3 regions of the Vogesella sp. genome follow, and region 2 is predicted to be linked to each of the others. Evidence: predicted binding sites of a transcription regulator. Region 2 holds the regulator's gene; each other region holds the start of a gene.
The links. Region 2 encodes HrcA, which represses chaperone genes, less so after heat shock. Its sites were predicted from a motif close to ATTAGCACTCGNNNNNNNCGAGTGCTAAT; they were not measured.
Positions count from the first base shown of each region.

Region 1: the regulator HrcA is predicted to act here: its motif matches at 6,338-6,366, upstream of groES (co-chaperone GroES).
Region 3: the regulator HrcA is predicted to act here: its motif matches at 4,264-4,292, upstream of rpoH (RNA polymerase sigma factor RpoH).

Region 1 covers NZ_JBKBHK010000003.1:101,433-111,746, forward strand. Annotated here, with positions in the region: gene ACK4FZ_RS04965 (glutathione S-transferase N-terminal domain-containing protein) at 1-410, opposite strand, end outside; gene ACK4FZ_RS04970 (cytochrome c1) at 564-1,325, opposite strand; gene ACK4FZ_RS04975 (cytochrome b) at 1,339-2,676, opposite strand; gene petA (ubiquinol-cytochrome c reductase iron-sulfur subunit) at 2,692-3,276, opposite strand; gene ACK4FZ_RS04985 (Nif3-like dinuclear metal center hexameric protein) at 3,402-4,148, opposite strand; gene groL (chaperonin GroEL) at 4,290-5,933, opposite strand; gene groES (co-chaperone GroES) at 5,981-6,268, opposite strand; gene ACK4FZ_RS05000 (FAD-dependent oxidoreductase) at 6,498-7,913, opposite strand; gene gltB (glutamate synthase large subunit) at 8,001-10,314, opposite strand, start outside.
Region 2 covers NZ_JBKBHK010000015.1:44,249-54,562, forward strand. Annotated here, with positions in the region: gene ACK4FZ_RS14830 (PilT/PilU family type 4a pilus ATPase) at 1-656, shown strand, start outside; gene ACK4FZ_RS14835 (ArsC family reductase) at 660-1,010, shown strand; gene dapE (succinyl-diaminopimelate desuccinylase) at 1,007-2,134, shown strand; gene recR (recombination mediator RecR) at 2,567-3,166, opposite strand; gene ACK4FZ_RS14850 (YbaB/EbfC family nucleoid-associated protein) at 3,237-3,575, opposite strand; gene dnaX (DNA polymerase III subunit gamma/tau) at 3,582-5,603, opposite strand; gene mltB (lytic murein transglycosylase B) at 5,671-6,693, opposite strand; gene hrcA (heat-inducible transcriptional repressor HrcA) at 6,731-7,750, opposite strand; gene recA (recombinase RecA) at 7,973-9,037, shown strand; gene recX (recombination regulator RecX) at 9,037-9,501, shown strand; gene alaS (alanine--tRNA ligase) at 9,658-10,314, shown strand, end outside.
Region 3 covers NZ_JBKBHK010000002.1:236,173-246,486, reverse strand. Annotated here, with positions in the region: gene tuf (elongation factor Tu) at 1-7, opposite strand, end outside; tRNA gene ACK4FZ_RS03740 (tRNA-Thr) at 45-119, opposite strand; tRNA gene ACK4FZ_RS03735 (tRNA-Gly) at 147-220, opposite strand; tRNA gene ACK4FZ_RS03730 (tRNA-Tyr) at 267-351, opposite strand; gene ACK4FZ_RS03725 (YfhL family 4Fe-4S dicluster ferredoxin) at 476-727, opposite strand; gene rsmD (16S rRNA (guanine(966)-N(2))-methyltransferase RsmD) at 805-1,356, opposite strand; gene ftsY (signal recognition particle-docking protein FtsY) at 1,543-2,610, shown strand; gene ftsE (cell division ATP-binding protein FtsE) at 2,654-3,307, shown strand; gene ftsX (permease-like cell division protein FtsX) at 3,304-4,215, shown strand; gene rpoH (RNA polymerase sigma factor RpoH) at 4,326-5,186, shown strand; gene ACK4FZ_RS03695 (Wzy polymerase domain-containing protein) at 5,242-7,005, opposite strand; gene ACK4FZ_RS03690 (Wzy polymerase domain-containing protein) at 7,072-8,886, opposite strand; gene ACK4FZ_RS03685 (pilin) at 8,958-9,374, opposite strand; gene ACK4FZ_RS03680 (pilin) at 9,428-9,868, opposite strand; gene bioA (adenosylmethionine--8-amino-7-oxononanoate transaminase) at 10,066-10,314, shown strand, end outside.

The sequences.
Region 1 (10,314 bases), on a different contig from region 2:
TTGGCAAAGATCGGGGCAATGGTAACCAAGCCATCGCGGATGGCTTCGCGTGCCTTGCTGGCTTCCTTGCCGCTGGCACCGTTCTCCAGCGTCTTCACATGCACGAACAATTCCTGCTCGAAGCGGAACAGGAACAAACGGGCACGAGCGCGCATCACCGGGTCGGCTGGCATCAGCTGCGGATGTGGAAAGCGCTCATCGATGTATTCGTTGATGATGTTGGATTCGTGAAGAATCAGGTCGCGCTCAACCAGTACCGGAACCTCGTTGTACGGGTTCATCACGGCCAGATCTTCAGGCTTGTTGTGGATGTCCACATCAATGATCTCGAAGTCCATGCCCTTTTCGAACAACACGATGCGGCAGCGTTGACTGAAAGGACAAGTGGTACCGGAGTAGAGGGTCATCATGAGGCGTAGATTCCTTGAACAGGCTTGTTGATCAAATAACAGGCAATTCTAGCACTTTCGGAGCAACACTTTCCACAAAAGTTGCATAAGTGCATGATACAAAAAGAAAAAGCGGCGCCGAAGCGCCGCTTTGCTTGACTACCTAACACCGTTTTAGTGGATGTCTTTCCAGTATTCCTTTTTCAGGAAGTAGGCAAACGGCAGCAGCAGCAGGAACAGGTACAGCAGCACGGTGTAGCCCACCTGGTGACGTTTCACCTGCACCGGCTCACCGACATACACCAGGAAATTGGTGAGATCGGCCATACGCTTGTCGAACTCGGCCGTATTGGCCTTGCCGTTTTCCAGCTTGGTCAGCGTACCGGCTTTCACCAGCTGCAAAGACTTCTCTTCATGGCCATCAGCACCCTTATGGGTCTTCAGAACCTGCTCACCTTGCCACTCCCACAGGATGTGCGGCATGCCCACCTTGTCGAATACCAGGTTATTCCAGCCGGTAGGACGGGTTTCGTCACGGTAGAAGCCACGCAGGTAGCCGTACAGATAATCGGCACCACGGGAGCGCGCGATCAGCGACAGGTCCGGCGGAGTAGCACCAAACCACTGTTTGCCATCCTTCTTGTCCATGGCGATGTTCATCGGGTCACCAATCTTGTCGGTGGTGAACATCAGGTTGGCCTTGATCTGCTCTTCGGTGAGACCGATGTCGGTCAGCCGGTTGTAGCGCATGGCGCTGGCAGAATGACAAGACAGACAGTAGTTGACGAAAATCTGCGCACCACGTTGCAGGCTTTCGGTGTCCTGAATATTGATGGGCGCCTTTTCCAGCGCCGGGCCTTCCGAGGCGGCAATGGCGCCGGCAGCCGGCAGCATCAGGGCAACGGCGGCAAGCAGTTGACGGATAGTCTTGTTCATATTGCCCCCTTTATCAGATGAATTTCGCAAACAAGATGGCCGATACCAGCGTGACCACCACCAGAACCACAAAGCGTACCTGACGGGCCGGCGTGCTCATGGTCACGCGGGTCGGAACCGGCGTGCTGCCAACGTCGTTCTTGGTATAGAACGGCATGCCCAGGAAGAACACGAAGTAGATGATGGACAGTACTTGAGCCACCACGGTACGCAGGTTGGTGGACGGCAAGGCGCCCAGGATACCCAGACCGATAAAGGAAGCGATGAACAGTACCAGCATGAACTTGAACTTCGGACCACGGTAGCGGATAGACTTCACCGGCGACTTGTCCAGCCAAGGCAGGAAGGCGATCAGCACCACGGCAGCACCCATGGCCAGTACGCCCCATACTTGGGTACCGGCAAACGACGGTACGGCACGCAGGATGGCGTAGAACGGGGTGAAGTACCATACCGGGGCGATATGCGCCGGTGTCTTCAGCGGGTCAGCCTGATCAAAGTTCGGTTTTTCCAGGAAGTAACCACCCATTTCCGGGGCAAAGAATACGATGCTGGAGAACACGATCAGGAACACGGCTACGCCGAGCACATCTTTCACGGTGTAGTACGGGTGGAACGGAATGCCGTCCAGCGGCTTGCCGTCTTCGCCCTTCAGTTTCTTGATTTCCACGCCATCCGGGTTATTGGAGCCCACTTCGTGCAGAGCGATCAGGTGAGCAACCACCAGCGCCAGCAGGATCAGCGGCACCGCGATCACGTGCAGTGCAAAGAAGCGGTTCAACGTGGCATCGCCCACCACGAAGTCACCACGGATGAACACGGACAGGTCCGGACCGATCACCGGAATGGAAGCAAACAGGTTCACGATCACCTGTGCACCCCAGAACGACATCTGGCCCCACGGCAACAGATAGCCCATGAAAGCTTCTGCCATCAGTACCAAGAAGATCAGCGTACCGAACACCCATACCAGCTCGCGCGGCTGTTTGTACGAACCGTAGATCAAACCGCGGAACATATGCAGGTAAACAACGACAAAGAACATCGAGGCGCCAGTGGAGTGCATGTAGCGGATGATCCAGCCGCCTGCCACGTCGCGCATGATGTACTCAACCGAAGCAAAAGCCACCGGAATGCCCTGTGCGTTCAGGCTGCCGTCCGGCTTGTAGTTCATGGTCAGGAAAATACCGGTCACGATCTGGATGACCAGCACCAGCAGGGCCAGCGAACCAAAGAAGTACCAGAAGTTGAAGTTTTTGGGGGCGTAGTACTCGGTGACGTGCTCTTTCATCATCGAGGACAGCGGGAAACGCTCATCCACCCAATTGAGAATTTTTTGGCCAGTGCTCATATGTTCTCCCCTCGCTTATTTGTCTTCGCCGATCAGCAGCACGGTATCGGACAGATATTTGTGCGGCGGGATCTCCATGTTCGACGGTGCCGGTACGCCGCTGTATACGCGGGCGGACAGGTCGAACTTGGAACCGTGGCACGGACAGTAGAAGCCACCAACCCACTTCGGCCCGAGGTCAGCCGGGGCGATGTCGGGGCGATGGGTCGGCGAACAGCCCAGGTGGGTACAGATGCCCACGGCAACCAGGATCTCCGGTTTGATGGAGCGGGTTGCATTTTTGCAGTACTCCGGCTGTTGTGGCGCTTCGCACTTCGGATCCAGCAGCTCACCTTCGATGGTGGCCAGGTTCTTCAGCTGCTCCGGCGTACGCGACAGTACCCAAACCGGTTTGCCACGCCATTCGACGTTGATCTTCTGGCCGGCTTCCAGCTTGCTGATGTCCACCTCAACCGGGGCACCGGCAGCCTTGGCACGCTCAGAAGGCGCAAAGCTCATCAAAAACGGCACAGCCACACCGGCCGCCGCCACACCACCAACCGCGCTGGTGGCCACCGTCAGAAAGCGACGGCGCCCCGCATCAACGTGTTGTTCACTCATTACAGTCATCCTCAAACGTGGAAACCGAGCTATAAACTTGAAACCTTACAATTCTACCCGATTCCATGAGGGAACTTGAAGCGCATATGCGACAAATCGCCTCATTGACAGCATGGGCATCGTTGTTAGACCGGGTTAAAGAGATCGATAAATTGCACATCCAGGGCAAATTCATCCGCCAGCCACTGCCCCAAGGCCTTGGCGCCATAGCGTTCCGTGGCGTGATGCCCCGCCGCGATGAAGCTTACGCCGCTTTCATTCGCCAAATGCTGATTTTGCTCAGACACTTCGCCAGTAATGAACACATCCACGCCCAAAGCGATGGCCTGTTCAAAAAAACCCTGCGCGCCACCGGTACACCAGGCCACACGCTTTAGTGTCTTGTCCGCATCACCCAGCAATAGCGCCTCGCGCCCCAGATTGCGGCTGATGTGCTGGCGCAGCGCCTCGCCAGCCATCGGCTGCGCCAGTTGGCCGCACCATAACAGCGGCTCGCTCTGGCTGGGCGCGGCGTCGACAAAGCCCAGCACCTGCCCCAGCTGGGCGTTGTTGCCCAGTTCCGGATGGGCATCCAGCGGCAGATGGTAGGCAATCAGGTTGATGTTGCTTTGCAGCAACGCCGCAATACGCTTGCGTTTGATGCCGGTGATGGGCGCCGCCTCGCTTTTCCAGAAGTAACCGTGGTGCACCAGAATGGTGTCCGCCTGCAGGCGGATGGCTTCGTCGATCAAGGCCTGCGAGGCCGTCACGCCAGTAATGATGCGGCGAATCTCGTCGCTGCCTTCCACTTGCAGCCCGTTCGGGGCGTAGTCCTTGAAACGCCACGGCTCCAGCTTGCCGTCCAGCGCCTGTAACAGTTCGTTCCGGTTCATGCTGACTCTCCCGCAAAGAAAGCGGCATTGTGCCAGACTGCGCGCGCAAAACAATGCGGCCAACCTGGCAAGGTTGGCCGCAGCACATGAAAAAACCCCGCACCGGGGTGCGGGGTTCTGGCTTCGCAAGGGCGAGGCAGCTTACATCATGCCGCCCATGCCACCCATACCGCCCATGCCGCCCATGTCAGGCATAGCCGGCTTGTCTTCCGGCAGCTCGGCTACCATGCAGTCGGTGGTCAGCATCAGGCCGGCTACGGAAGCAGCATGCTGCAGCGCGGAGCGGGTCACTTTGGCCGGGTCCAGTACGCCCATTTCCAGCATGTCGCCGTACTCGCCGGTAGCGGCGTTGTAACCGAAGTTGGCCTTGCCTTCCAGCACCTTGTTCACCACCACGGACGGCTCGTCGCCGGCGTTTTGTACGATCTGGCGCAGCGGAGCTTCGATGGCTTTCAGTACGATCTTCACACCAGCAGCCTGGTCGGCGTTGGCGGTTTCCAGATCGGCCAGGGTGGAACGGGCACGCAGCAGGGCTACGCCACCGCCAGGTACCACGCCTTCTTCCACTGCCGCACGGGTAGCGTGCAGCGCGTCTTCCACGCGGGCTTTCTTCTCTTTCATTTCCACTTCGGTCGCAGCACCAACCTTGATCACGGCAACACCGCCAGCCAGTTTGGCCACGCGCTCTTGCAGTTTTTCACGGTCGTAGTCGGAAGTGGCGGCTTCGATCTGCTGGCGGATTTCGCCAACGCGAGCCTGGATCTGGGCAGCATCGCCAGCGCCGTCGATGATGGTGGAGTTTTCCTTGCCCACTTCAACGCGTTTGGCTTGACCCAGCATTTCCAGGGTCACTTTGTCCAGGGTCAGGCCCACTTCTTCAGCAATCACGGTACCGCCGGTCAGGATGGCGATATCTTGCAGCATGGCTTTGCGACGGTCGCCGAAGCCCGGTGCCTTCACGGCAACCACTTTCAGGATGCCGCGGATGGTGTTCACTACCAGGGTAGCCAGCGCTTCGCCTTCCACATCTTCAGCGATGATCAGCAGCGGACGGCCGGACTTGGCCACTTGCTCCAGTACCGGCAGCAGGTCGCGGATGTTGGAGATTTTCTTGTCGAACAGCAGGATGAACGGATTGTCCAGTGCGGCAATCTGTTTTTCCTGGTTGTTGATGAAGTACGGGGACAGGTAGCCGCGGTCGAACTGCATGCCTTCTACGACGTCCAGTTCGTTTTGCAGCGATTTGCCGTCTTCAACGGTGATCACGCCTTCCTTGCCCACTTTTTCCATGGCGGTAGCGATGATTTCACCGATGTCGCTGTCGGAGTTGGCGGAGATGGAGCCAACCTGGGCGATTTCCTTGGTGGTGGCGCACGGCTTGGCGATCTTGGCGATTTCGCCTACCAGGGCCACAACAGCCTTGTCGATACCACGCTTCAGGTCCATCGGGTTCATGCCGGCGGTCACGAACTTCATGCCTTCGTGCACGATAGCCTGAGCCAGTACGGTAGCGGTGGTGGTGCCGTCACCGGCAACGTCGGAAGTCTTGGAAGCGACTTCTTTCACCATCTGGGCGCCCATGTTTTCGAACTTGTCTTTCAGTTCGATTTCTTTGGCCACGGACACACCGTCCTTGGTGATGGTCGGCGCGCCGAAAGAGCGGTCCAGAACCACGTTGCGGCCTTTCGGGCCCAGGGTTACTTTAACGGCGTCAGCCAGAATGTTGACACCCACTACCATTTTTGCACGGGCGGAATCGCCGAAGCGTACGTCTTTAGCTGCCATTCTTGAAATTCTCCAGAATCAGTTAGTACAAGCGGGATGGGGACGGATTACTCGACGATGCCCATCACGTCTTCCTCGCGCATCACGAGGAGCTCGTTACCGTCAACCTTGACGGTCTGGCCGGAATACTTGCCGAAGATAACCTTGTCGCCGACTTTCAGCTCCAGGGCACGGCGTTCGCCGTTTTCGAGGATCTTGCCGTTACCTACGGCAACCACTTCACCCATGTCCGGCTTTTCAGCAGCGGCGCCCGGCAGAACGATGCCGGAAGCGGTTTTTTCTTCAGCCTCGAGGCGTTTGATAACAACACGATCGTGCAGAGGACGAATTGCCATTTATCTCTCCTAATAGCAGTGGCTGTTGAAAGATGATTACCTATCAATTCAGCGGTGTTGGACAGGTGCATTAGCACTCTGCCCTTGCGAGTGCTAATCATAGGGACGGCATACGCGGTTTTCAAGAGGGGGCAAGGCAAGATTTTTAGCGTTGGCCGCCGCCGGAAATGACAAAGCCCGCCGGGCGGCGGGCTGGGGCAAGGTTGGCCGCATGGGCCAGCTGCGCGGTTTACCAGACTTGCAGATAGGCCAGCATGCCCTCGGCAGCCTGACGGCCTTCGAATACGGCACGCACCACCAGGTCGGCACCGCGTACCTGGTCGCCGCCGGCAAAGATCTTGGCGTTGGCGGTCTGGTACTTGAACTTGCCGTTGGCCGCGGCCAACGTACGGCCGTTGGCCGCCACGGTAACGCCCTGGCGCTCGAACCAGCTGGCGGCTTCGGCCTGGAAACCGAACGCCACGATGACGTGATCGCACTCGATCACTTCTTCGCTACCTGGCACGATTTCGGCGTTGCGACGGCCCTTGGCATCCGGCGCGCCAAGGCGGGTTTCTGCCAGTTTCAGGCGCAGGCTGCCGTCGGCGGCTTGTTCAATGCCCATCGGCTGGCGGTTCCACAGGAACTCGACGCCCTCCTCGCGCGCGTTGGCCACTTCGCGCTTGGAACCCGGCATATTGGCCTCGTCACGACGGTAGGCACAAATCACCTTGCTGGCGCCCTGGCGGATGGAGGTGCGGTTGCAGTCCATCGCGGTATCGCCACCACCCAGTACCACCACGCGCTTGCCGGCCATCGACACCGGCGCATCGCCTGCCGGCAGCGTGTCCATGCACTGGCGCACGTTGTTGATCAGGAACGGCAGCGCTTCCAGTACGCCCGGCAGGTCTTCGCCATCGAAGCCGCCTTTCATGTACTTGTAAGCGCCCATGCCCATGAACACGGCGTCGTACTCTGCCAGCAAGGCTTCGATTTCGACATCGCGGCCGATTTCGGTATTGAGGCGGAACTCGACGCCCATGCCTTCCATGATCTCGCGGCGACGCTTCACCACGCTCTTTTCCAGCTTGAACTCGGGGATGCCGAAGGTGAGCAGGCCGCCGATTTCTTCGTAGCGGTCAAACACCACCGGGCGCACGCCGTTGCGTACCAGTACATCGGCACAGGCCAGGCCCGCCGGGCCGGCACCGATGATGGCCACTTTCTTGTCGCTCCAGATCACCTTGGACATGTCCGGGCGCCAACCGGCCTTGTAGGCCTCGTCGGTAATGAATTTTTCCACGCTGCCGATGGTCACGGCGCCAAAACCGCCCTGCTCCAGCGTGCAGGCGCCTTCGCACAGGCGATCCTGCGGGCAAACGCGGCCGCAGATTTCCGGCAGGCTATTGGTCTTGTGCGACATCTCGGCCGCTTCGAACAGCTTGCCTTCCTTCACCAGCTTCAGCCAGTTGGGGATGTAGTTGTGTACCGGGCACTCCCACTCGCAGTAGGGGTTGCCACAGGACAGGCAGCGGCCGGCCTGGTCGCCCGCATCTACCGCGTGCAGCGGGGTGTAAATCTCTTTGAATTCGATCTTGCGCACCGCGACTTCTACCTTGTCGCCGGGGTTGCGCGAGAGCTTCATGAACTGGAAAACGTCACCCATGATCATCGATCCTTTGCCCCTGCGGCCAACGTTGGCCGCAAGGTGCTTTCATTGCTATCAAGGGGCGGACAAACCCGCCCGTCCCTATCAGTCTTTCAGCAGGCTTTCCAGCTTGGCCGCCTTGGGCTTCACCAGCCAGAAGTAGTCCACGTAGTCGTCGAAGTTTTCCAGCATGGCGCGGCCGGTTTCGGAACCGGTAAGCTCCACGTGCTTGGCAATCTTCTCCAGCAGGTAGGCACGGTACATGCCCATCGCTTCGCCGTTGATCAGGTTGATGTCAACCAGCTCGTTGTTGTAGCGGTAGGCAAACTTCTCGGCACGGTCGTAGACGAAGGCAAAGCCCCCGGTCATGCCGGCGCCGAAGTTGTAGCCGGTTTCGCCCAGCACGATCACGCTGCCGCCGGTCATGTATTCGCAGCAGTGGTCACCGGCGCCTTCGATCACGGCCAGCGCACCGGAGTTACGCACCGCGAAACGCTCGCCGGCCACGCCCGCGGCAAACAGCTGGCCGCCGGTAGCGCCGTACAGGCAGGTGTTACCGATGATGATGGACTCGTCCGACTTGTACGCCGCGTCCTTCGGCGGGTAGATGGTGACGCGACCGCCGGCCATGCCCTTGCCTACGTAATCGTTGGCGTCGCCTTCCAGCTCCAGGTGCAGGCCCGGAGCGTTCCAGACGCCGAAGCTCTGGCCGGCGGAACCGGTGAACTTCACCTTCAGGCAGCCGAACGGCAGGCCGGCCGCACCGTGTACGCGGGCGATTTCGCCGGACAGGCGAGCGCCGATGGAGCGGTTGATGTTCTCGATCGGGTAGCTCAGCTGCAGCATCTGCTTGTTGTGGATGGCTGGCAGCGCATCGGCCAGGATCTGCTCGGCCAGCTCGCCCTTGTCGAAGGACGGGTTGGAATCGCTGACGCAGAAGCGCGGCACGCTATCCGGCACAGTACCTTGCGACAGCAGCGGCGCCAGGTTCAGGCGCTGTTGCTTGGCGGTGTTACCGTCGGCCAGGCCCAGCAGTTCCATGCGGCCGATCAGCTCTTCCATATTGCGTACGCCAAGCTTGGCCATCCACTCGCGGGTTTCCTGGGCGATGAACAGGAAGTAGTTCATCACCATTTCCGGCAGGCCGATGAAGTACTTGGAACGCAGCTTCACTTCCTGGGTGGCCACGCCGGTGGCGCAGTTGTTCAGGTGGCAGATACGCAGGAACTTGCAGCCCAGCGCCACCATCGGGCCAGTACCGAAGCCGAAGCTCTCGGCGCCCATGATGGCGGCCTTGATCACGTCGAGGCCGGTTTTCAGGCCGCCGTCGGTCTGCACGCGCACGCGACCGCGCAAGCCGTTGGCACGCAGCACTTGCTGCGCTTCGGTCAGGCCCAGCTCCCACGGGCTACCGGCGTACTTGACGCTGGTCAGCGGGCTGGCACCGGTACCGCCGTCGTAACCGGAGATGGTGATCAGGTCGGCGTAAGCCTTGGCCACGCCGGCGGCGATGGTGCCCACGCCCGGCTCGGCCACCAGTTTTACCGACACCAGCGCCTTCGGGTTCACCTGTTTCAGGTCGAAAATCAGCTGCGCCAGGTCTTCGATGGAGTAGATGTCGTGGTGCGGCGGCGGCGAGATCAGGCTGATACCCGGCTTGGAGCAGCGCAGCTTGGCGATCAGCGGCGATACCTTGTCGCCCGGCAGTTGGCCGCCCTCGCCCGGCTTGGCGCCCTGGGCTACCTTGATCTGCAGCACTTCGGCGTTCACCAGGTAGTGCGGGGTCACGCCGAAACGGCCGGACGCCACCTGCTTGATCTTGGACATTTTCTCGGTGCCGTAACGCGCCGGGTCTTCGCCGCCTTCACCGGAGTTGGAGCGGCCGCCCAGGCGGTTCATGGCGGTAGCCATCGCCTCGTGCGCTTCCGGCGACAGGGCGCCCAGCGACATGCCGGCGGAGTCGAAACGCTTGAGGATGCTTTCCACCGGCTCCACTTCGTCGATGGAGATCGGGGTGATGCCGTCCAGCTGCAGCTGCATCAGGTCGCGGAACATCGCCACCGGGCGGTTGTTCACCAGGTCGGCGTACTGCTTGTAGGCGTCGTAGTCGGTGTTCTGTACCGCTTTTTGCAGCGTCTGCACCACGTCCGGGTTATAGGCGTGGTACTCCTCGCCGTGCACGTACTTCAGCAGGCCACCGTGGGTAACCGGGCGCATCGGGTTGAATGCCAGACGCGACAGTTGTTTCTGGTCGTCCTCGAAGTCCTCGAAGCTGGCGCCGGAGATACGCGATACGGTGCCCTTCAGGCACAGCGTTACCAGGTCTTCATGCAGGCCGATGGCTTCGAACAGCTGGGCACCGCGGTAGCTGGCGATGGTGGAGATACCCATCTTGGACAGCACCTTCATCAGGCCCTTG
Region 2 (10,314 bases):
ACATCCTGACGGTAGAAGACCCGATCGAGTTCATCTTCGAGCACAAGCGCGCCATCATCAACCAGCGCGAGATCGGCGTGGACACCCACAGCTACCAGAACGCGCTGAAAAACGCCATGCGCGAGGCGCCGGACGTACTGATGATCGGCGAGATCCGCGACGCCGAAACGCTGACCTACGCCATCAACTACGCCCAATCGGGCCACCTGTGCATTTCCACGCTGCACGGCAATAACAGCTACCACACGCTGAACCGCATCATCAGCTTCTTCCCGCTGGAAAACCGCAACGCGCTGCTGATGGACCTGGCCGCCACACTGAAAGCCGTGGTATCGCAGCGGCTGGTGCAAACCGTGGACGGCAAGCGCCGCCCGGCGATGGAGATCATGTTCAACACCGCCCACGTGTCGGAGCTGATCCGCAACGGCGAGATCGACAAGATCAAGGAAGCCATCGAAAGCAGCATGAGCGAAGGCTCGCAGACCTTCGAGCAGTCGCTGTTCCGCCTGTACAAAGATGGCATGATTACGCTGGACGAGGCGCTGCAGAATGCCGACTCGCCTACCAACCTGTTCTGGCTGGTCAACCACGACAGCGCCAGCGGCCAGAGCAAGCAAGACACCACCACCTTCACCGGCTTTACACTGAACCACTAGACCATGATCACCCTCTACGGCATTCCCAACTGCGACACCGTCAAGAAGGCCCGCACCTGGCTGAGCAGCCAGCAACTGGACTTCACTTTCCACGACTTCAAGAAACAGGGCATAGACGAGGCCACCTTGCGCACCTGGATCGCCGCCATCGGCCTGGACAAGCTGGTCAACCGCGCCGGCACCACCTGGCGCGCACTGGACGACGCCGAGAAAGCGCAAGCGGCCAACCCCGACACCGCCATTGCCCTGCTGCAAGCCAAACCGTCGCTGATCAAGCGCCCGGTGCTGGACAACGGCGGCAAGCTGCGCGTCGGCTTCAAGGACGTGGATTACGCAGCGGAGTTCGGCCGATGAGCAGCACACTCGACCTCACCCAGGCGCTGATTCGCCAGGACTCCATCACCCCGCGCGACGAAGGCTGCCAGGAGATGATGATCGCCCGCCTGGAAGACCTGGGCTTCACCATCGAGCGCATGCCGTTCGGCGACGTCAGCAACTTCTGGGCACACCGCGGCCACGGCGCCCCGGTACTGTGCTTTGCCGGCCACACCGACGTGGTGCCCACCGGCCCGCTGGACAAATGGGACAGCCACCCGTTCGAACCCACCATCCGTAACGGCCACCTGTTCGGCCGCGGCGCCGCCGACATGAAAGCCTCGCTGGCTGCCTTCATCACCGCCAGCGAACGCTTCATTGCGGCCAACCCCGACCACGCCGGCACCCTGGCCTTCCTCATCACCTCGGACGAAGAAGGCGTGGCAGCAGACGGTACGGTACGGGTGGTCGATACGCTGGAAGCGCGCGGCCAGCAGCTGGACTACTGCATCGTGGGCGAACCCACTTCGTCGCAAGTATTTGGCGACACCATCAAGAACGGACGCCGCGGCTCGCTGTCCGGCCACCTGATCGTGCACGGCATCCAGGGCCATATCGCCTACCCGCACCTGGCGAAAAACCCCATCCATCTGGCGGCCCCGGCGCTGGCCGAGTTGGCCGCCGAAGTATGGGACCACGGCAACGACTACTTCCCGCCCACCAGCTGGCAGGTGTCCAACATCCACGCCGGCACCGGCGCCACCAACGTGATTCCGGGTAGCTGCGAGATCAAGTTCAACTTCCGCTTCAGCACCGAACACACCGCAGAGACCCTGAAAGACCGCGTGCACGCCATTCTGGACCAGCACCAGCTGGCCTACGAACTGCACTGGGCGCTGTCGGGCAACCCGTTCATCACCGCCCCGGGCGCGCTGACCGACGCCATCAGCCAGGCCATCGTGGACACCTGCGGCGTGACGCCGGAGCTGAACACCACCGGTGGCACCTCGGATGGCCGCTTCATCAAGCGCATCGCGCGCGAGCTGGTGGAGTTCGGCCCGATCAACGCCAGCATTCACAAGCTGAACGAATGCGTGTGTGTGGACGACATCGAGCCGCTGGCCTGCGTCTACGAAAAAACGCTGCACACCCTGCTGCGCTGATCACCAGCCCCGCAGGGCTAATGCCAGCCATTTAGGCGAATGTGCTTTCAAGTAGCAGGACGTGAGTGCAGCGCCCCATCCCGTTGGCGCGAGCCGGTCAAAATGGTGCGCCCCAGGTTTTAAGACGTCGATTTGTTTGAGCCCCGAGCCGTTAGCGAGGGGCGAGTTCGGCGGCGCCTGGGGCGTGCCATTTTGGACGGGGTTTCGAGCAGCCCCGGGTTGCGGGGGAATGAAAAGGGGGCGGCAACCCGCCCCCTTTCCTGTCTGCCGGGCGGAACCGGCATCTAAACATCGTCCGCATCGCGGACACAATAGCACTCTTCAAACACAACAAACCCCTAGCCAAAAAACGCCAGTCAGCGCTAACTGACTGGCATTACCCCGCAGGGCTGGCTTTTGTGTTGCCGGATAGCACCCGAGATACTGGCGCGCCTAGCCGACGTTGCGGCGCTCGTACATGGCTTGGGCCAGCGTGCCCGGGTCCACGTTTTCCAGCTCGCCGCCTACCGGCATGCCGCGTGCAATGCGGCTGACGCGCAAGCCCTGCGCCTTCAGCATCTCGCTGATCAGATGCGCCGTCACCTCGCCTTCGGCGGTGAAGTTGGTGGCAATGATCACCTCCTCCACCTGGCCATCGGTAGCGCGTGCCACCAGCCGTTCCAGGTCGATGTCTTTCGGGCCGACGCCGTCCATCGGCGATAGGCGCCCCATCAGCACGAAGTACAGCCCGTCGTAGCAGCGCGTCTGCTCCAGCATCAGCAGGTCGGCTGGCATTTCCACCACGCACAGCAAATCCTGGCGCCGCTCGGCGTCGGCACAGACGTTGCACAGCGGGGTTTCGCTGAAGGTATGGCAGCGCTCGCAGTGGCGCAAATTCATCAGCGCATGGTCCAGCGCACGCGCCAGCTTGTCGGCGCCACCACGGTCTTTCTGCAGCAGGTGAAACGCCATGCGTTGCGCGGATTTGGGGCCGACACCGGGCAGCACTTTCAGCGCCGCGATCAGCTGGTCAAGCGAGGGCGGGTTCTTCATGGAGGCTCCAGTAAAAAAGGTTGGCCGCAAGCAACTGCCTGCGGCCAACCTTGATCAGATCAGCGAACGATCAGAACGGCAGCTTCATGCCGGCCGGCAGGTTCATGCCGGCGGTAAAGCCCTGCATGCGCTCGGCGGAGGTTTCGTCGGCCTTGCGGCTGGCGTCGTTGAACGCGGCGGCGATCAGGTCTTCCAGCATGTCCTTGTCTTCCTTGGCATCGGCCAGCAGGTCGTCGCTGATCGATACGCGGCGGGTAACGTGGGAGCAGGTCATCACGACCTTCACCAGACCGTTACCGGCCTGGCCTTCCACTTCCACCTGGGCCAGTTCTTCCTGGGCTTTTTTCATGTTTTCCTGCATTTGCTGGGCCTGCTTCATCAGGCCAGCGATACCGGCTTTACCAAACATCGCGGCTTACTCCTGAACGGGTTGTATTGTATCGGCGAGCAGCATGGCACCCATTTCCTGCACCAGCTGCCTGACCACCGGGTCGTTTTCCATGATCTGACGCGCTTCCGCCTGCAGCTCGCGCTTGGCGCGGGCATCGCGCATGGCGGGGGTCTCCATGTCGAGGGTCTCTACCGACACCCTCAAGGTGATGTCCCGGCCGAGATGCTCGGCCAGAACGGTTTTCAGTTTGTCCTGGTAATCGCGCGTGGCCATGCTGCGGAAGGCTTCCGGCACCGCCAGGTCGAACAGGCCGTTATCCCACTGCTTCAGCGCGGCGTTCTGCGCCAGCATGCGCGCGGCGCCCAGCTTGTTGCCCAGGCGGCGCACCAGCTCGGCCCAGTCGCCGTCGAAGGCTGGGGCGGCAGGCTCAGACGGCGCATCGGCCATCAAGGCGCCAAAATCCTCGTCCATCATCATGGCGTAGGCCGGCAGCTCGTCGTCGCTGGCGGTATCCAGGTTTTCCGGCTCGCGCTCGTCGTCGGCGTCAGCCGCCTCGCTGGCCGGGGCCGGGGCCGGGGCGATGGCGGGTGCGGCGACCGGCGCAGGTGCTGCCACGGGGGCAAGCACAGCCGGCTTGGCGGGCGCAGCCACGGTGACCGGGGCCGGGGCGTCTTCCCAAGGCGCCGGCTCACGCGGCGCGGCCGGGGCCGCTTTGGCAGTGGCGACGGCTAGCGGCGCAGCAGGCCGCGCAGGCTCGGGTTCCGGCTCGGCCGGTGCCGGCTTGTCGGCGGCCGGCGCACTGCGCTCGGCCGGCTTCATGCCCAGCTGGGCCAGCGCCGCCCGCGCCGGCGATACACCGGCAGCCGCAGCCGCCGAGGCAGCCGGGTTGGCCGCATGGCCAGCCGGGGCCGGTTGCGACGGGCGCGCCGACGACAACGGCCGCGCCACGCTGTCGCCACCGTTTACCGGGTGGAAAGCCAGCATGCGCAGCAGCGTCATGCTGAAGCCGGCGTGTTCGTCTGGCGCCAGCGCCAGGTCGCGGCGGCCGTGCAAGGCGATCTGGTAGTACAGCTGTACGTCTTCCGGCGCCAGCGTGGCGGCCAGCGTAAACAGCGCGTCGCGCTCCGGCTCGTCGCCGGCAATGGCGTCGGGCACGGTCTGCGCCAGCGCGATCTGGTGCAGCACGTTGGCCAGCTCGGCCAGCGCACTGTCAAAACCGATACCGCGCGCGGCCAACGCTTCCACTTCGGCCATCAGGCGGGCACCGTCGGCGGCGGCCAGCGCGTCCAGCAGGGTAAACAGATAGCGTTTGTCCACCGCGCCCAACATGGCGCGCACGCCCTCTTCTTTCACTTCACCCAGCCCGTAGGCGATGGCCTGGTCCAGCAGCGACTGCGCGTCGCGCATGGAGCCGGCGGCAGCCCGGCCCAGCAGCGCCAGCGCCGGGCTTTCGTAGGCAATGTCCTCTACGTCCAGCATGTGCGCCAGATGGCTGGCCACCTGTTGCGGCGTCATGTTGCGCAGGCTGAACTGCAGGCAGCGGCTCAGCACCGTGACCGGCACTTTTTGCGGGTCGGTGGTGGCCAGGATGAACTTGACGTGGGCCGGCGGCTCTTCCAGCGTCTTCAGCATGGCGTTGAAGGCACTTTTGGACAGCATGTGCACTTCATCGATGATGTAGACCTTGTAGCGGCCCATGGTGGGCGTGTACTGGGCGTTTTCCAGCACTTCGCGGATATTGTCGATACCGGTATTGGACGCGGCATCGATTTCCAGCAGGTCGACAAAGCGGCCGGCGTCGATCTGGGTGCAGGCCTGGCACACACCACACGGCTCGGCCGTGGTACCGGTTTCGCAGTTCAGGCTCTTGGCCAGAATACGGGCGATGGTGGTCTTGCCCACGCCACGGGTACCGGTGAGCAGGTAGGCGTGGTGCAGGCGGGATTCTTTCAGCGCATTGGACAGGGCGCGCACCACGTGCTCCTGGCCGACCAGGTCGGCAAAGCGCTTGGGGCGCCACTTGCGGGCGAGAACTTGATAGGTCATGGCGGCCGATTCTAAAGGGATTCGCCAGCGATGGCGACTATTTCTGTGCTGGCCGCCCCGCCCCGATTCAGTTCACGCTGCCTTGGCTGGCGGCCATTCTGGCCTGCAGAAAGCGGGCGCGCATTTCCTGCGACAACTCGTGCGCCACCATCGCGTACAGCGTGCTCTTGTTGTAGCGGGTGATGGTGTAGAAGTTGTTCAGGCCCAGCCAGTAGCGTGTGACGCCCGGCGCTACTTCCAGCGGCACCAGCACCGCCAGCGCATCGTCGCGCACCGGCGCTTGCGGCAGCACGCCACGCGCTTTCAGCTCGGCCACCGTGTAGTGCAGGTTGAACTTGTCGGCGGCCAACTCGTCCGGCACCGTGCCCGGCGCCAGCTCGGCCGGAATCACCACGTCGTCGCCCCCCAGCCAGCCGTGCTCGCGGAAGTAGTTGGCCACGCTGCCGATGGCGTCCACCGGGTTGTTCCAGATGTCCTTGTGGCCATCGCCGTCAAAATCCACCGCCCACTTGCGGTAGCTGGACGGCATGAACTGCGGCAAGCCCATGGCGCCGGCGTAACTGCCCTTCAGGCTCAGCGCGTTGACGTTCTCGCTGCGCGCCAGGCGGAAAAACTCGGTCAGCTCGGCACGGAAGAAGTCGGCACGGCGCGGGTAATCGAACGCCAGCGTGGTCAGCGCATCGGCCAGGCGGAAGCTACCGGTATTGCGGCCGTAGCGCGTTTCGATGCCGATGATAGCCACGATGATCTCGGGCGCCACGCGGTAGGTCTCGGCGGCACGTTGCAGCGTGGCTTCATTTTGCTGCCAGAAGGTCACGCCCTCCTGCATCAGCTTGTCGCTATAGAAGTTGGGGCGGAACTGGTACCACGGCCGTGCGGTGGACGGCTTGTCCATGATGGCGATGATGTTCGGCTTCGGCTCCACATTGGCAAACACGGTTTCCAGCTCGGCACGGGTCAGCTCGCCGCTGGCGACCTGCTCGTCGATATAGCGCTGCACGTCCGGGCGCATCAGTAGCGCCACGTCGGCATGGGTGGCAACGCTGGCCAGCAGCAGGCCGGCCGCGGCCAGCACGGTCTTGAAAGTCATGGCGATTATCCGCAGGAAAGGTTGGCCGCAAGGCGGCCTAGTCATTGAAATTGAGGGCGCTGGACACCAGGCGCGCGGTGATGTCCACGATCGGAATCACCCGCTCATAGGCCATGCGCGTGGGCCCCACCACGCCCAGCGTGCCCACTACCTGGCCGTTCAGGCGATACGGCGCGATCACCACGCTGCAGTCGTCCAGCGTCATCACGCCGGACTCGTCGCCGATGAAAAGGTTCACCCCCGGCGCGCGGCGGCTTTGTTCCAGCAGCTGCAGCAGCTCGGTCTTGCGCTGGAAGGTATCGAACAGTTCGCGCAGCCGGTTCAGGTCACCAGAGAAGTCGCTGACATTCAGCAGCTTGCCCTCGCCGCTGATCACCAGATCGTCGCCGCCGGACAGCGCTTGCTGCCCGAACAGGATGGCCATCTGCATCAGCTCGGAGATGTCGCCGCGCAGTTGCTGCAGCTCCTCGCCCACCCGGCTGGCAATGCGGTCGAAGGCGTGGCCGGCGTAATGCTGGTTGAGGAAGTTGGCCGCCTCCACCAGCTCGCTGCTGCTGTAATCGCGCGCGGTGTTGAACAGGTGGTTCTGCACATCGCCTTCCAGCGTCACCAGGATCAGCAGCACCCGGCGCTCGGACAAGCGCAGGAACTCCACCTGGCGGAAGGCAGCGTCGGCGCGCTGCGGCGTCATCACCACGCCGGCAAACTGCGTCAGCTCCGACAGCAGCTGCGACGCAGCCTGCACCACGCGCTGCGGGCTATCCGGCTGCAGGTTGTGGCGCAGCTCGGCCACCGCCGGCTCACCCAGCTGCTGCACGGTAAGCAAGCGGTCGACAAACAGCCGGTAACCGCGCGGCGTGGGCACGCGCCCGGCCGACGTGTGCGGCGAGGCGATCAGGCCCAGGCCTTCCAGGTCGGCCAGCATATTGCGGATGGACGCCGGCGACAGCTCCAGGCCGGACACCGCCGCCAGCGTCTTGGACGCTACCGGCTGGCCGTCGGCGATGTAGCGCTCTACCAGAACCTTGAGCAGATGTTGGGTGCGATCGTTCAGCATGCAGCCATTCTGTCACAGCTTGCCGCATCGCCAAAGCCCCGCCGCGACACGGCCAACCGGGCCGGCCATTCGTGCGATAATCAGCGCTTGGCCAGCCACCCTGCGTGGCCGGTGTGGCGTTCTTGCACCGGCGGCTGCGTTTTTATTTGGCAGGCCGGATGAAAACGTACATAATCAAACCCATCACGAATTTGAACTCAACGATTTCCGATTGGAGCAAGCATGGCAGAGCGTTCCGAAGACAAGAGCAAGGCACTGAGCGCAGCGCTGGCGCAGATTGAAAAGCAGTTCGGCAAAGGCTCGATCATGCGCATGAGCGACAACCAGATCACCGAAAACCTGCAAGTGATCAGCACCGGCTCGCTGGGCCTGGACCTGGCACTGGGCGTGGGTGGCCTGCCGCGCGGCCGTGTGGTGGAAATCTACGGCCCGGAATCGTCGGGTAAAACCACGCTGTGTCTGCAAGTGGTGGCCGAAGCCCAAAAACTGGGCGGCACCTGCGCCTACATCGACGCCGAAAACGCGCTCGACCCGCAATACGCGCAGAAACTGGGCGTCTCGGTAGAAGACCTGCTGATCTCGCAACCGGACACCGGCGAACAGGCACTGGAAATCTGCGACATGCTGGTTCGCTCCGGCGGCGTGGACGTGATCGTGGTGGACTCGGTTGCCGCGCTGGTGCCGAAGGCCGAAATCGAAGGCGAAATGGGCGACAGCCACGTCGGCCTGCAGGCCCGCCTGATGAGCCAGGCGCTGCGCAAACTGACCGGCAACATCAAGCGCACCAACACGCTGGTGATCTTCATCAACCAGATCCGCATGAAGATCGGCGTGATGTTCGGCAGCCCGGAAACCACCACCGGCGGTAACGCGCTGAAGTTCTACGCCTCGGTGCGCATGGATATCCGCCGCATCGGCGGTATCAAGAAGTCTGACGAAGTGGTAGGTAACGAAACCCGCGTCAAAGTAGTGAAAAACAAGGTATCGCCACCGTTCAAGCAAGCCGATTTCGACATCCTGTACGGCGAAGGCATCAGCCGCGAAGGCGAGATCATCGAGCTGGGCGTGGAGCACGGCTTCATCGACAAATCCGGCGCCTGGTACGCCTACAACGGCCAGAAGATCGGCCAGGGCAAAGACAACACCCGCGAGTGGCTGAAATCCAACCCGGCCATCGCCCAGGAAGTGGAACGCAAGATCCGCGAAGCCGTCGGCGTGAAAGTACAGATCACCGAAGGCCAGCCGGACGAAGACGAAGCCCTGCTGGACGACACCTTCGACGCCTGATGAGTACGGGCAAAAGCCTGAAGGCGCGAGCCGTCGACCTTCTTTCCCGCCGCGAGCACACGCGGCTGGAACTGAAGCGGCGGCTCGCGCCGTTTGTACAGGAAGGCGACGACCTCGACGCCGTACTGGACGAACTGGCCGGCAACCGCTGGCAATCGGACAGCCGCTTTGCCGAGCAGTTTGCCGATAGCCGCAGCCGCAAGTACGGCAGCCGCCGCATCGCCATGGAAATGCGTGAACGCGGCGTGGACGCCGACACCATCAAGGCCACGCTGTCCGGTCGCAGCGACCTGGCCACCGCGCGCCAGCTGTGGCTGAAGAAATTCGGCCAGCCACCCGCCGACGCTGCCGAGCGCGCCAAACAGATGCGCTTTCTGGCCAGCCGCGGCTTCGGCATGGACACCATCCGCCAGGTGATCAAGGGCAGCGACGACTGGCCCGACGAGCACGACGGCGATTTATAGCAAGCGGCAGCGCCAGCCGCGCCAAAAAGCCGCGTTTCGGGTGCAAAGGTTGGCCGCAAGGCTTGCCAGCAACGTGTGCAGTTGCCACAATCGACCCGATATTCACGCGTCGCGTGTCGCCGTTTTCAGAATCCGATTCAATACGACCCAATCCCTATGAAAACTTCTGCCATCCGCCAGAAATTCCTGGAGTTCTTTGCCTCCAAAAACCACCAGGTTGTGGCTTCCAGCAGCCTGATTCCGGGCAACGACCCCACCCTGATGTTCACCGTCGCCGGCATGGTGCAGTTCAAAGACCTGTTCCTGGGCTTCGAAAAGCGCGACTACACCCGCGCCACCACCAGCCAGAAGTGCCTGCGCGCCGGCGGCAAACACAACGACCTGGAAAACGTCGGTTATACCGCGCGTCACCACACCTTCTTCGAAATGCTGGGCAACTTCAGCTTTGGCGACTACTTCAAACACGACGCCATCACCTACGCCTGGGAATTCCTCACCGGCGAACAGTGGCTGAACCTGCCGAAAGACAAGCTGATGGTCACCGTGTACGCCAGCGATGACGAAGCCTACGACATCTGGCACAAGACCGTCGGCCTGCCGGCAGAGAAGATTGTCCGCATCGGCGACAACAAGGGCGCGCCGTACGCGTCCGACAACTTCTGGACCATGGGCGACACCGGCCCCTGCGGCCCGTGTACCGAGATCTTCTACGACCACGGCCCGAGCGTGGCCGGCGGCCCTCCGGGCAGCCCGGACGAAGACGGCGACCGCTTCATGGAAATCTGGAACAACGTTTTCATGCAGTTCAACCGC
Region 3 (10,314 bases), on a different contig from region 2:
TAGCCATGGCAAATTCCCTGAATACGAATAAAGTTTAAAATTGATGGTGCTCATGGGCGGAATTGAACCGCCGACCTCTCCCTTACCAAGGGAGTGCTCTACCCCTGAGCTACATGAGCTTCACACAACAATAATCTACAGCAACCTGGAGCGGGTGAAGGGAATCGAACCCTCGTCGTAAGCTTGGAAGGCTTCTGCTCTACCATTGAGCTACACCCGCCTACGATCCGAGCGACTTCACCATCGCCGCCAAGATACATAGCAACTGGTGGGGGGAGAAGGATTCGAACCTTCGAAGGCAGAGCCGTCAGATTTACAGTCTGATCCCTTTGACCGCTCGGGAATCCCCCCGTGAAGAAGCCCGAATAGTATAGACACCTTGCAGGCACGTCAACAGCTTTTGCCGATTTTTTTTCAATTTTCCAAACAAAAGCCCCGCATGACGCGGGGCTCTGTGGCAAATCAGTCACTTACATCAGGCCTTACCGGTAATCACCAGGTACTTCTGATGCAGCTCTTCCTGGGTTTCCGGGCGATCCGGATCCAGCGGAATGCAATCTACCGGACAGACTTGCTGACACTGCGGCTCGTCGTAGTGGCCAACACACTGGGTGCACAGGTTAGGATCGATCTGGTAGATCTCTTCGCCCTGCGAGATCGCATTGTTCGGGCATTCCGGTTCACAGACGTCGCAGTTGATGCATTCGTCGGTAATGATCAAAGCCATAGTAATTTCCTCAGGTATTTCACATAGTGAATTCTGTCACTCACCCCGCGCAGTAGCAAGTTCGCAGGGTTATATCCTTATACGGCAGGCTCCGGCTGTAGCAACCAGGAGTGCACCTTGCCCGCCCTCATCGCACGTAGCACCTGCCAGCCGGCAAATTCCGCCGGTGCCGGCGTTTCCACGTATACCACCGCCCCCGGGGCGAGCAATGGCGGCAACATGGCCAGCACCTGCTGCTGCAGCGCTAGCTGATACGGCGGGTCAACGAAGACGATATCGAAACAGTGGCGGCAGTGCTTCAGGTAAAGCAGTGCATCCTGTGACTGGATATCGATTTCGCTGGCCCCCAACAGTTGCCGGTTTTTACGCAAAACCTCCGCCACGCCACGCGACTTCTCTACCAGCACCACGCGCCGCGCCTCGCGCGAGGCCGCTTCGAAGCCCAGCGCACCGCTGCCGGCAAACAAATCCAGGCAGCTCTTGCCGTGCAGCTCCTGACCCAGCCAGTTGAATAAGGTCTCGCGTACCCGGTCCGGGGTTGGCCGCAGCCCTTCCGCCTCGGGCACATCCAGCAGCCGGCGTCGGTATTTGCCGGCAATGATTCTGACCTTGTTGCGCTGCTGCGTCATGCATCCTCCTGAATTCAAGGGCAGAATTCTACCCTGTCCCCGCTTCGCCGTCCTGCTTCTTCACAGCGCAGCGCATTCCTTATATATACATTGCAGGAGTTTGTAGGCGAATGCTGTTTCAAGGCAGCGTAACAGCCCGTTTTAAGGCTACAATCTGGCTTTCTTTTGTGCGCAGATTCAATAAGCATGTTCAGCTTCTTCAAGAAAAAAACTCCCCCGGCCGAGCAGGTTGCCCAGCCAGCAGTACCGGAAAGCGCTGCCGCGCCACAAGACAACCCAACACCGCTAACCACGGCCCCTGCAGTGGACGCTGCCACCACCGCGCCGTCGCAAGCGCCTGAGCGCAAACTCAGCTGGACCGAGCGACTGAAAGCCGGCTTGTCCAAAACCCGCGACAAGCTGGGCAAGCAACTGGCCTCGCTGTTTGGTGGCGGCCAGATCGATGAAGACCTGTACGAAGAGCTGGAAACCGTACTACTTACCGCCGATATGGGCGTAGACGCTACCAACCACTTGCTGAAAGACGTGCGTAACCGTGTCAGCCTGGGCGGACTGAAAGATTCGGCAGAGCTGAAAGGGGCGCTGAAGGACTCGCTGGGCGAACTGATCAACCCGCTGGAGCAGCCGCTGGATGTTAGCACCAAGAAGCCCTTTGTCATCATGATGGTGGGCGTCAACGGCGCCGGCAAAACCACCTCCATCGGCAAGCTGGCCAAGTACTACCAAAGCCAGGGCAAGAGCGTGCTGCTGGCCGCAGGTGATACGTTCCGTGCTGCCGCGCGCGAACAGCTGATGGCCTGGGGTGAACGCAACAACGTGACCGTCATCGCGCAGCAAAGCGGCGATGCCGCTGCCGTCTGTTTCGACGCCATCCAGGCAGCCACCGCCCGCGGGATCGACATCGTGCTGGCCGATACAGCCGGCCGCTTGCCGACCCAGCTGCACCTGATGGAAGAAATCAAGAAGGTGAAGCGCGTGATCCAGAAGGCCATTCCGGATGGCCCGCACGAGGTGATGCTGGTGCTGGATGCCAATATCGGCCAAAACGCCATCAACCAGGTCATCGCCTTTGACGATGCACTGGGCCTGACCGGCCTGGTACTGACCAAGCTGGACGGCACCGCCAAGGGTGGCGTGATTGCTGCCATCGCCAAACAGCGCCCGGTACCGCTGCGCTTTATCGGTGTCGGCGAAACCATCGATGACCTGCGCCCGTTCCAGGCAGGCCCGTACATCGATGCCCTGTTTGATTGATGCCGCGCCTGCGGCCAACCTCTGACTGTCACAGGATGCAGCAATGATCCAGTTTGAACAGGTAAGCAAACGCTACCCCGGCGGCCATGAAGCGCTGAAAAACCTGTCGTTTACCATCGACAGTGGCGAGATGCTGTTTCTGGCCGGCCACTCCGGCGCCGGCAAGAGCACGCTGCTGAAGCTGATTAGCGGCATCGAGCGCGCCACCAGCGGCAGCGTGCTGGTGAACGACCAGAACCTCAGTAAACTGCGCGCCAGCCAGTTGCCTTATGTCCGCCAGCACATCGGGATCGTGTTCCAGGACCACAAGATCCTGTTCGACCGCAATGTATTCGATAACGTGATGCTGCCGCTGGACATCATCGGCTTTGATCGCCGTGAGGCGGCCAAGCGGGTACGCGCCGCGCTGGACAAGGTGGGTTTGCTGGGCAAGGAAAAGGTGATGCCGGTGCGCCTGTCCGGCGGTGAACAGCAACGCCTGTGCATTGCCCGCGCCGTCGTGCATCGCCCCAGCATCCTGCTGGCTGACGAGCCGTCAGCCAACCTGGACCGCGCCTACGCGCTGGACATCATGGAACTGTTCAAATCGTTCCACCAGGTCGGCGTCACCGTGATCGTATCGGCCCACGACGAAACCCTGATGGAAGACTACGGTCGCCGCATCATCCGCTTGCGCGAGGGCCAGTTCGCATCATGAAACACTATTTCTACCTGCACTGGCAGGATGCCCGCCTGGCCCTGCTGAAAATGCTGCGCCAGCCGGTGGGTAGCCTGCTGAACCTGCTGATGCTGGCCATTGCCCTGTCGCTGCCGGTATCGCTGTATCTGGGCGCCAGCAGCGTACAAAGCTGGGTCGGCAAGCTGACCGCCACCCCGCAAATCACGCTGTTCATGGAACTGTCGGCCGAGCAGGCTGACCTGGCGGCGGTACAAGCCAGCCTGCAAACCCACCCTAAAGTGGCCGGCTTCAGCTTTGTCTCCAAGCAGCAGGCCTTGCAGCAACTGGAACAGCGCAGCGGCATGAGCGGGATTGGCGAAGGTCTGGGCAGCAACCCGCTGCCCGATGCCTTCATCGTCCAGCCTAAAGCGGACGCCCCGCCTGAAGCGCTGGAAATGCTGCAGCGCGAGCTTTCCGGGCTGCCGATGGTCGAGCAAGCGCAGTTTGACGCGGCCTGGGCCAAACGCCTGCACGGTTTGCTGGAGCTGGCCATGCAACTGGCGTGGTTCCTGGGCATCAGCTTTGGCCTGGCGCTGATGCTGATTACCCATAACAGCATCCGCATGGAGATCCTGGCGCGGCAGGAGGAGATCGAAGTGGCCAAACTGATCGGCGCCACCGACAGTTTCATCCGCCGGCCGTTCATGTACTACGCCGTCTGGCAGGGTGTGCTCAGCACGCTGCTGTGCTGGGCGCTGTGCAGTGTATTCGTGGCGCAGGCAGCGCCAGCACTGGACGGTTTTGCCCAGCTGTATAACGAACGCATCCTGCTGCGCAGCCTGACGGCGCAGGAGTTACTGCTGCTGGTCGGTGCCACCATCGCCCTGGGCATCATCGGTGCCAGGTTGGCCGCAGACCACCATCTGCGCCGGCTGCGCGCCCGTTAATTGCTATCACCCCGATTTAAAAATGCCATCACCGGGAACCTGTGCTGTTCTGGCACTCTCATAACGAGAGTGCTAAGATCAGCTCAGGTTTCCATGAGGATAATCCGCGTATGACCACGATTGCTTTGCCAGTACTCTCCGCCAACGGTAGCCTGGAACAGTACATCCAGACCGTGAACAGCATTCCGATGCTGACGCCGGAAGAAGAGTTCGAGCTTGCCAAGCGCCAGCAGCACGACGGCGACCTGGAAGCAGCCAAGCGTCTGGTGCTGTCGCACCTGCGCGTGGTGGTATCCATCGCCCGCGGTTACGCTGGTTATGGCCTGCCACAAGCCGACCTGATCCAGGAAGGCAATATCGGCCTGATGAAGGCGGTAAAACGCTTTGAACCCACCCGCGGCGTGCGTCTGTTCTCGTTTGCCGTGCACTGGATCAAGGCCGAAATCCACGAATTCATCCTGCGCAACTGGCGCCTGGTGCGCATTGCCACCACCAAGCCGCAGCGCAAGCTGTTCTTCAACCTGCGTAGCATGAAGCAGGGCTTTTCTGCACTGTCGGAAAAAGAAGCCCAAGACATTGCCGAACAGCTAGGCGTGAAAGCGGAAGAAGTGCGCGAAATGGAAACGCGCATGAGCGGACAAGATGTGGCACTACTGGCCGACGATGGCGACGACGAGGGCTTTGCCCCGATCGACTGGCTGGCCGACAGCCACCACGAGCCTACCCGTGCCATCGAACGCCAGGCATTGGATAGCCTGCAAAGCGAGGGTATCGAGCACGCGCTTGCCAGCCTGGACGCCCGCAGCCGCCGCATCATCGAAGCGCGCTGGCTGGCCGATGATGGCGGCGCCACCTTGCACGATCTTGCCGCCGAGTTTGGCGTGTCCGCCGAGCGCATCCGCCAGATTGAAGCCAAGGCGCTGGGCAAAATGAAGGCCGCGCTGAGCCACGGCGTCGTCATCGACGCTTAGGCGTGCTGATCGCAAAAAAGCCACCGCCGTGCGGTGGCTTTTTTTATGTGCATATTCAACGATACTGTGGTGGCAGTTTATCCACCGCTTGCTGTGCCTGCTGGCGCAACCCGGCCCAGGCCGGTTCGTCTTCATCCAGCTCCGCCAGAAAATCAGGCGCATAAGTGGGGAACGAGGCCAGCGCCAGACTGAAGGTATGCGCAGCTTTGTCGTATTCGCCTGCCAGTGCCTCCATCTGCGCTTTGCGACGCAACACATCCGGGTAGGGGCGGAAGGCAGCCATTTTTTCCAGCCAGTGACGCTGTGTCTTCAGACTGCTGCTGCTTGGCCTGATCACATCGTCCAACAGACCCAAAGCGTGAGAAGCGAACATCGGTTCGTGACGGATGATCTGCTCCAGACGCTGTTGCTGGCGCTGACTGGTGGGGTAGTACAAACCCTGCATTTCGCGATAGCGCAAGCTGCCATAAGCGGCCAACACCAGCAATACAATGGCCAGCAAGGCATAAACCGGCATCAGCCAGCCATGCTCGGGGGCATCGGTTTCCGGCGCCAAGGTCAGCATCATCACCAGCACGGCAGGAAAGTACAGATACCACAGCGGGTATTCCAGCATGCTGTGAATCATCGTCACCGCCATGATAGCCAGCGGGATCAGGTGCACCACTTCGACCCGACGGCCAAAGTACGGCCAGGCCGCCCATAAGAAACCCAGCAGCGCACACAAGGTGCCAAGCAAACCCATCTCGGCCAGTAACTGGAAAACGAGGTTGTGCGCGTTGGCAAACAATCCACTATTGACGCCCGCATTGGCAAACTGCGGCAGCATCTGCAAGCGTACGCTTTCCGAAGCGTACTGATACCAGCCAATACCGAACCATGGCTGTTCGGTAAACACGATCCAGGCTTTACCCCACTCTGCAAGCCGGCGTGCGCCCATACCATCGCTGTTAGCGGCCAACCTTTCCAAGCCGCTGGCCGCTACCGGGCCGTGCAGCAATGGCGCCAGCAATTTTTCGGTCAGCGGCAGCGCAAACTGCATGGCCACCATAATTGCCATCGCCAAAGCCACGATCTTGAGCAGCTGCCAGGTTTGAGGCCTGCGCAGACGCCAGTGCCACCATGCAGCCAGCAACAAGATAGCAACCGTATACAGCAACACGGTACGTGAACCGGCAAAAGCAATCGACAATGCCAGCCAGGCAATGGCAGCCCAGCCCCAGCGCCGCGCCAGCTGGCCGCTGGCCAGCAGCCAGGCGGCCGCGATCACCCCCCAGGTCAGATAGTGCGCGTACTGGTTGCGCTGGCCGATATGGCCGAACACATTGGTAGTGGGGTGGCTACTATCGTAAAACAGCACACCGCCCATCGCCGCAGCCAGACCGGTGACCTGAGCCAAGCCGATCAGCGACTGCAGTAGCGTGCCGATCAGCAAGGCTTTGGCCAGGGTAGTGATCACGGCTTCGCTCCCTGCCTGGCTACGCCAGCGCGCAACTGCCAGTGCCAGTACCGATAGCGAAACAAAAGCCAGTGCGGTGGCTTGATTAAGGCCGGGGAAATGCAGGCTGACAAACCACGGCTGCAGTGACCACACAGCCGCCATCAGCATCAGCCACAGGCTGCTACGGGGCCAAGGCATGGCACGAGCCGGTAGCAGTAGCATGGCCAACGCAGCGAGCATGACAACGGTGATTTCACCCCACCACTGCGGCAAAGGCAGAAAGTGGAAACGCGACAGGAACGGGAAAATGGCAATCGCCGCCAGCAAGCCGGCGGCGAAGGTCAGACGTCTGGAATGATCAAGCAAAGGGACATGCATCGGATACGCCCGGCAATATGAGCAAAGCGGCAAGCATAGCCCAGACCCTCACCTGACGGCAAAGCCCTATTCCGGCAACTGTGGCAGACGTGGAGGACGCAGTGCTACCCCGGCGACGGCTTGCGCTGCCACGGCGGCCTCCCCTTGTTGCTGTAAAGTCAAGGCCGCCGTCGATACCGTGCCCAGCAGGCCTTGCAAGCGGGCATCGTTGCGCGATGCGATCATCACCGCACAGTTGGCCGCCATATTCGGATACGCCGCCAATAGCATGCGCAAGCTGTCTTCTGCTGCCTGCGACCGACCAGACCACTGCTGCATGATGGCCGTCTTGCACAGCAAGGTAGGGTACGGCCGGTAAGCCACCAGCGCTTCATGATGCTGCAGCTTGATGGCCAGTTGCTGCTTGGTGGGCACCAGATAGTTGCTGAGCATCAGCTCGGCCTCGAAACGCCAGAACGGGTTGGCCGACAAATCGATCAGGCCTTCAATACGCTGCTGGTTGATCTTGATGTCACGCGAAGGTTGCTGGCTTTCGGTTAGCAAACCAAACACGCTGGCGCCGTGCACCACATACAGCAAACCTGCCACGCCGAGTATCAGCGCGCCAGTCCGGCGCATCGACGCTCGTAACGCCAGCGTGAGCGGCGGGCGCGGCGACAGCGCCAGGATGGTAAAGAACGCAAAACTGAACGGCAGGTACCACAACGGGTATTCGAACATCGAATGCCCCAGCGTCACAGCCGCCATACCCAGCAAGAAGGCATTTTCTGCGCTGGCATTTTCCCGCTTCAGGTACGGCCACAGGCAATAGCTGACGACGGCAGCCGCCAGCAAAGTAGCCGGTACGCCAGTCTCGGCCAGCAGCTGGGTCACCAGATTATGGCTATGGGTAAACAGACTGCTTTCCGGTACCCGGCCATAGCCGCCAAACGCTTCCAGCCATACCGACTGGTAGGCATAGCCGCCAACACCCGTGCCCAGCCACGGATAGGTAGTAACAATCTGCCAGCATTTGTCCCACTCCACCCGGCGGCGGGCGCCAAAACCGGCGTCGTTAAGGCGGTCCAGCCCTGAGCCGATATCGACCGCGAACAGCCACTGCGCCAGATACTTGCCAGTGAACTGAAACAACAGAATGCTGGCCGCAGCCCATAGCAGTGCCTTGCCAATACCCGACTGCGGCAGACGGGCGCGCATCAACACACCCAGTACCGCAATGGCGGCAGCGTAAGCCAAAGGCAGACGCCCGCCAGACCAGGCCGATAGCAACGACAGGTAAAGGCACAACGCAATAGTCAGCCACGCAGGCAAGCGCCGTTGCGAATACAGATAGGCAGCGGCCAGCATGCCCCAGGTAAGTACATGGGCAAACTGGTTGCGCTGGCCGATATTGCCCATGATCTCCATACCGCTGGACAACAGCCAGCCATTGGACTGCGGCGCCAGGCCCGCCATCTGGCTGGTACCGATCAGCGCCTGCAGCGCCGCCCCCAACAGTATCGACCAGGCAATGGCGGTCACCAGTTGCGAGCGGCCAAGGCGCTGCTGTTCATGCGCCAGTAACACTGCACCCAGTGCCGCCAACAGCAGGCCGAACAATTCAAACGGCAGCATGCCGGCTTGCTGCCATTGATAGCGCAGCAGGCTACCCGCCCACAGCAATAGCCACCACAACAGGAATGCCGGCAGAAACCACACTGTTTGCACGGTGCGGCCGGACTGCCCGCGCAAGCGCCAGGCGGCAATCAGTAGCCCGCTACTGATGAAACCCAGCGTTATGGCATTGGTCCACCAGTCTTGCAGCGGGCTGTAGCGGGCAAAGTTGAAGAATGGCAAAGCAAAGATACACACCAGTGCCAGGGTAAGCGGATGACGCAACATGCTGACTCGCAATAAAAAAGGGGGTGATAAACACCCCCTTATTGGGACAACTCAGCTAAGCAAATGACGGCTTAGCGGCAGTTGGTCGGGCGGATATTGGAGGCAATAGTACCGTCAGTGCAAGCCCAAGTAATCGAACCACCGCTAACGGTACCTTGCAGTACCAAGGTAGCACCATCAGAAACACGATTATTGTAAGTAATGGTGATTTGCGAAGCGTTTACATTGACAGCACTAACAGCATTGCCAGTGATACTGCCGGAGGCAGCCAAGCCAGCGGAGGCATTATTTGCCGGCCAAGCATTATTGGTCGAGAAAAACTCGGTTACAGCGGTCTTGGCTGCTGCTGCCAGGTTCAGGCCTTCCGACACGTGGGCACGGCGGGTGTAATCCTGGTAAGCCGGAATAGCAATGGCAGCCAGAATACCGATGATGGCGACCACAATCATCAGTTCGATCAGGGTAAAACCTTGCTGTACGCGTTTCATAGTGAACACTCCATGGTTGTAATCAAGTTGGCCATGTGGCCGGGTGGGTAAGCTTATTCTCGGCAGTTGGACGGTAGTACTCTCGCTAGGTCGCTGTCGCCACTGCACACCCAGCGGTAAGCACCCGAGGTGTTCTCCTGCGGCACCAGCCACACATGCGCACCCGATGCGACCTTGCTGCTGAGTTCGATATTGATCATGCTGACGTTACCGGAAGCCTGGATCTCCAGCCTGGCGATACTGCTGCCACGACTGGCAGTGGCATCGGCAATGCCAGCGCTGGCATTGGTGGCCGGCCAGACATTATTGGTAGCATGGTACTCCTCCATCGCCACTTTGGCGGCGCTGGCGGCAACCAGTGCTTCGCTGATATAGGCACGGCGGGTGTAATCCTGATAAGCCGGGATGGCGATGGCGGCCAGGATGCCGATGATGGCAACCACGATCATCAGCTCGATAAGGGTAAAGCCACTTTGCCTGTTGCCACTGTGCATGATGAGGGAGCATTGCTTCCGGGTTAGTCGTGGCGGGGTAAATGCAAATGGCGTGCCAGCACCGAATTCCGCTGCTATCACGATGCGCTTGCCGCAATGCGTGACCATCTTGCGCCTGTACTGACAATTTTCGTCACTTCCGGCGCCATGGAGCGGGCGTGGTAGCATCCGGCATTCCTGTCTTTGCCGGATTCGTCATGACCTCGCACAACGATCAATGGCTGGCCCGCAGCCGCGCCGCTGTATGGCACCCGTGTACCCAGATGAAACGCCATGAAACCCTGCCCATCGTCCCCATTGCCCGGGCAGATGGCATCTGGCTAGAAGATTTTGACGGCAAGCGCTATATCGATGCCGTCAGCTCCTGGTGGGTAAACCTGTTCGGCCATAACCATCCGCGCATCAAGCAAGCCATCAAGGACCAGCTGGATACGCTGGAGCACGTG